Regions from separate parts of the Halomonas sp. G15 genome, predicted to be linked through region 2. Evidence: predicted binding sites of a transcription regulator. Region 2 holds the regulator's gene; the other holds the start of a gene.

Region 1 (2,201 bases), on a different contig from region 2:
CTTGTAGGAGTTGGTGGAGGCGTTGGCGAAGGCGTTCAGGGCACGCGCGTGCTTGATGATGCCGCCGATATAGTAGATGGCCATCTCGGAGAGGCCAGCGTACTCGTCACCCGCGAACTGGTTGGTGCCCTCCTTCCAGAAGGACTGGTGCACGTGCATGCCGCTGCCGTTGTCGCCGACCAGCGGCTTGGGCATGAAGGTAGCGGTCTTGCCGTAGGCGTGAGCCACGTTGTGGATCACGTACTTCATCTCCTGGACCTCGTCGGCCTTCTTGACCAGGGTGTTGAACTTGACCCCGATCTCGTTCTGGCCGGCGTTGGCCACCTCGTGGTGGTGCACCTCGACGCTCTGGCCGATCGCCTCCAGGGTGTTGCACATGGCGCCGCGGATGTCGTGGAAGCTGTCTACCGGGGGCACCGGGAAGTAGCCGCCCTTGACCCGCGGACGGTGGGCCAGGTTGCCGCCCTCGATGGGTCGATCGGTGGCCCAGGCGCCCTCCTCGGAGGAGATCTTGTACATGGCGCCTTCGATATCGGACTTCCAGTGCACCTCATCGAAGATGAAGAACTCGGGCTCAGGGCCGAAGAAGGCGGTGTCGCCCAGGCCGGTGGACTGCAGGTAGGCCTCGGCGCGCTTGGCGATGGAGCGCGGATCGCGATCATAGCCCTGCATGGTGGCCGGCTCGATGATGTCGCAGCGCAGCACCAGGGTGGAATCCTCGGTGAAGGGATCCAGGAAGGCGGTACCATCCTCCGGGCGCAGGATCATGTCGGATTCGTTGATGCCCTTCCAGCCGGAGATGGAAGAGCCGTCGAACATCTGTCCGTTCTCGAAGAACTCCTCATCCACTTCCCGGGCGGGGATGGTGACGTGCTGCTCCTTGCCGATGGTATCGGTGAAGCGCAGGTCGACCCACTTGACGTCATGTTCTTCGATCAGGGCGAGCGTCTTGGCAGACATGGTGTCCTCCGGTTGAGCGTGGCTCGATGGTTGAGGTGATTCAGGCATCACGATGCTGGAACCCCAGCAAGCTGTTGTAGCACGCCGCAGGCACACTGCCCACGACGGCCCGGCATCCCGGGCGCTGACCATAACAATGCAGGCAGCGTGCCAACCCTGCACTCCATGCTCGCATGTATTCCGCAACCCATTGAATAAATTATCTATTACCCGAGATGCCGGCTGCACTCCAATGACGCACCGGCTCGCTGGTCGAGATCGCCTGACATAAACCGCACCACAACGGTGCAAAACCCGGGCAGTACGCACCATCACGAACCACCAGCCAGTGTCGGCAACGCGCCTTTGATACATTCAATAACTTCACGCTACACTTGATTACAACACTCCCCGCCGGCCGCGTCTCCTGGCCGCCACACGGAGCCTCCTCCTGGCCTCGGAGAGCCTATGGCCGCTCCTCACGGCACTCTACTGATCGATGCACGCAGTGCCGGCGCCAGGCTACCCCGAGAACTGGCACTGGTGGCCAGCCTCGCCGTCGACCAATCCTTCGAGCTCGTTGTTGTCGACGATACCCAGGATTCACGGGTCACCGGCATCGCGCGCCGCCATGGGGCACGCCACCTGCGCCTGCCCGGAGCCCCTCTGGGCCAGCGGCTCGCCACCGCCATCCCCAAGACCAGTGGCTCGGTGCTGGTGTTTCCCGTGCTTGGCTCTCTCTCCTCTACCCGCAGCCTGCTGCAACTGGCCCAACGCGTCAGCGTCGGCGAGGTCGACGCCGTGATCCTGCCCGGCAGCACGCCGGGGCTGTTCGCCCGCCTGCTGGGACGGCGGAAGCCTACCTCCATCGCCGGCATCTGCCTGACACGCCACTGGTACGAGCGCCTTGGCGGCTGCGACCCGGATCTCGACCGCGAGGCCCTCACCGATCTGGTGGCGCGCCTGCGCCTCTGCGGGGCTCGCCTGGAGCTGGCCGCCCCACATCAGCGGGGCAGCTAACCACAGCCAAACGGTGTAACGGGACCAGAACAAGGATGAGGCGAGCGGGCCGGGCTCGAGGGCACGCCATGGCAAGTCAGCAAACTTGCTACTCCTGGGCGCCGCTAGTCTGTACAATGCGCGTCCCACATCCCTGCCCCGCGCCTAGGGTACTTACCAGAACGTGTACATAGGTGCGTACATATCAGCGAGTCACACCTTATGAGCACGACCGTAAGTCCTTCAAATATCGAAAGTCTCAG
Region 2 (2,201 bases):
ATCTCTCCCGGGCCGCCATGCATGAGCGAGCCCGGGCTGGGATCGGTTACCTGCCCCAGGAGGCCTCGATCTTCCGCAAGCTGTCGGTGGCCGACAACATCATGGCCATCCTCGAGACCCGCAAGGATCTCGACCGGGAGGGGCGTCGCGCACGCCTGGAACAGCTGCTCGAGGAGTTCCATGTCACGCATATTCGCGACAACCCGGGCATGAGCCTTTCCGGCGGCGAGCGGCGCCGGGTGGAGATCGCCAGGGCGCTGGCGACGGAACCCGCTTTCATCCTGCTCGACGAGCCCTTCGCCGGGGTCGACCCGATCTCGGTGGGCGAGATCAAGGGCATCATCCGCCAGCTCAAGGCCCGCGGCATCGGCGTGTTGATCACCGACCACAACGTCCGCGACACCCTCGACATCTGCGACAGCGCCTATATCGTCGGCGACGGCAAGATCATCGCCGAGGGCGACGCCGAATCGATCCTCGCCAACCAGAGGGTGCGCGAGGTCTACCTCGGTGAAGACTTCCGCCTGTGATCACCGGCCGGAACAAGCGCCTCACTATATTCATATTCCGGCGGGCAATCCATCAATGGCATGATTATTGCTTATAGGATTGTTGCGCCCTGCGAGGCCAGGCGCTAGGGTAAGGCTTTCCGACACGCCAGGAGGACGCCTGCCATGGCCATGAAGGCATCCCTGCAGTTGCGGGTCGGCACCCAGCTGACCATGACACCCCAGCTGCAGCAGGCCATCGCCCTGCTGCAGCTCTCCACCCTGGACCTGCGCCAGGAGATCCAGCAGGCGATGGAGAACAACCCGTTGCTGGAGCTCGACGACGGGTTCGGCGAGCAGGCCACTCAGGAGCCCGCGGAAGACGACTGGGCAAACGAGATTCCCGAACAGCTCGTCACCGACAGCGACTGGTCCGACACCTACCAGGACCTGGGCGCGCCCGCCGGCGGTGAGGGGCCCGATTTCGAGCGCCAGGCCCAGGGCCAGAGCCTCCAGAGCCACCTCGCCTGGCAGCTGGCGATGAGCGACCTCGATCCCCGGGCACGACAGATCGCCGAGAGCCTGATCGATGCCGTGGACGATGCCGGCTACCTGGCCGCCCCCCTCGACGAGATCCGTGACGGCCTGAAGCAGCAGGGCCTTGCCGACCTGCGCAGCCCGGAGATGGAGCGGGTGCTGCTGCGCCTGCAGCAGTTCGAACCCACCGGCATCTTCGCACGCGACCTGCGCGAATGCCTGCAGCTGCAGCTCGCCGCCTTCCCCGACGACACACCGCTGCTGCCCCAGGCGCGGCGCCTGGTACGCCAGTTCCTGGAGGCCCTGGCCAGCGGCGACCGACGCCTGCTCAAACGGCGTCTGGGGGTGGACGATGCCACGCTCGACGCCACCATCAACCTGGTTCGAGGACTGGACCCACGACCCGGCAGTGCCTTTGCCAGCGTGACCGACGACTATGTGATCCCCGACCTCGTCGCCTTCCACGACCGGCGTGGCTGGCACGTCGAACTCAACCCCGAGGCACTGCCAAGGCTGCGCATTCAACCCGATTACGCCGCCCTGGTGCGCCGCGCCGTCAGGAGTGACGACAACCAGTTCCTCAAGGAGCACCTCCAGGAGGCGCGCTGGCTGATGAAGAGCCTGTCCAGCCGCAACGACACCCTCCTGCGAGTGGGCCGTGAGATCCTGGCCCGCCAGCTCGACTTCCTCGAGCGCGGCGAAGAGGCGATGAAGCCACTCATCCTGGCCGATATCGCCCAGGCGGTGGAGATGCACGAATCCACCATCTCGCGGGTCACCACCCAGAAGTTCATCCACACGCCGCGGGGAGTATTCGAACTCAAGTACTTCTTCTCCAGCCAGGTCCGCGGCGAGGGCGATGGCGACGCCCACTCCAGCACCGCCATCCGCGCACACATCCGCAAGCTGATCCAGGCGGAACCGCCACGCAAGCCGCTCTCCGACAGCAAGCTGGTCAGCCTGCTCGACGAAGCCGGGATCCAGGTGGCGCGCAGGACCGTGGCCAAGTACCGCGAGGCCATGGGCATCCCCTCATCCAGCGAACGCAAGCGGCTGGCATAACCCCGCGCGGCGCCGCACCGTGGCACTCTCCAAAGCTTACCCGCGAGGCCATGGGCATCCCCTCCTCCAGCGAACGCAAGCGGCTGGCATGACCCGCGTCATGACCGACATCCA

The links. The regulator sigma-54, encoded in region 2, starts transcription at its own class of promoters, with help from an activator protein. The targets are predictions, from matches to a motif close to TGGCACNNNNNTTGCTNT.
Region 1: glnA (glutamate--ammonia ligase) is a predicted target of sigma-54. The motif match lies at 1,096-1,113, and genes of this name have one in related genera.

The regions. Positions count from the first base shown of each region.
Region 1 covers NZ_JAJSPA010000042.1:24,168-26,368, reverse strand. The annotation lists gene glnA (glutamate--ammonia ligase) at 1-960, opposite strand, end outside; gene LWH48_RS15485 (hypothetical protein) at 1,408-1,959, shown strand; gene typA (translational GTPase TypA) at 2,161-2,201, shown strand, end outside.
Region 2 covers NZ_JAJSPA010000001.1:263,847-266,047, forward strand. The annotation lists gene lptB (LPS export ABC transporter ATP-binding protein) at 1-530, shown strand, start outside; gene LWH48_RS01310 (RNA polymerase factor sigma-54) at 675-2,087, shown strand.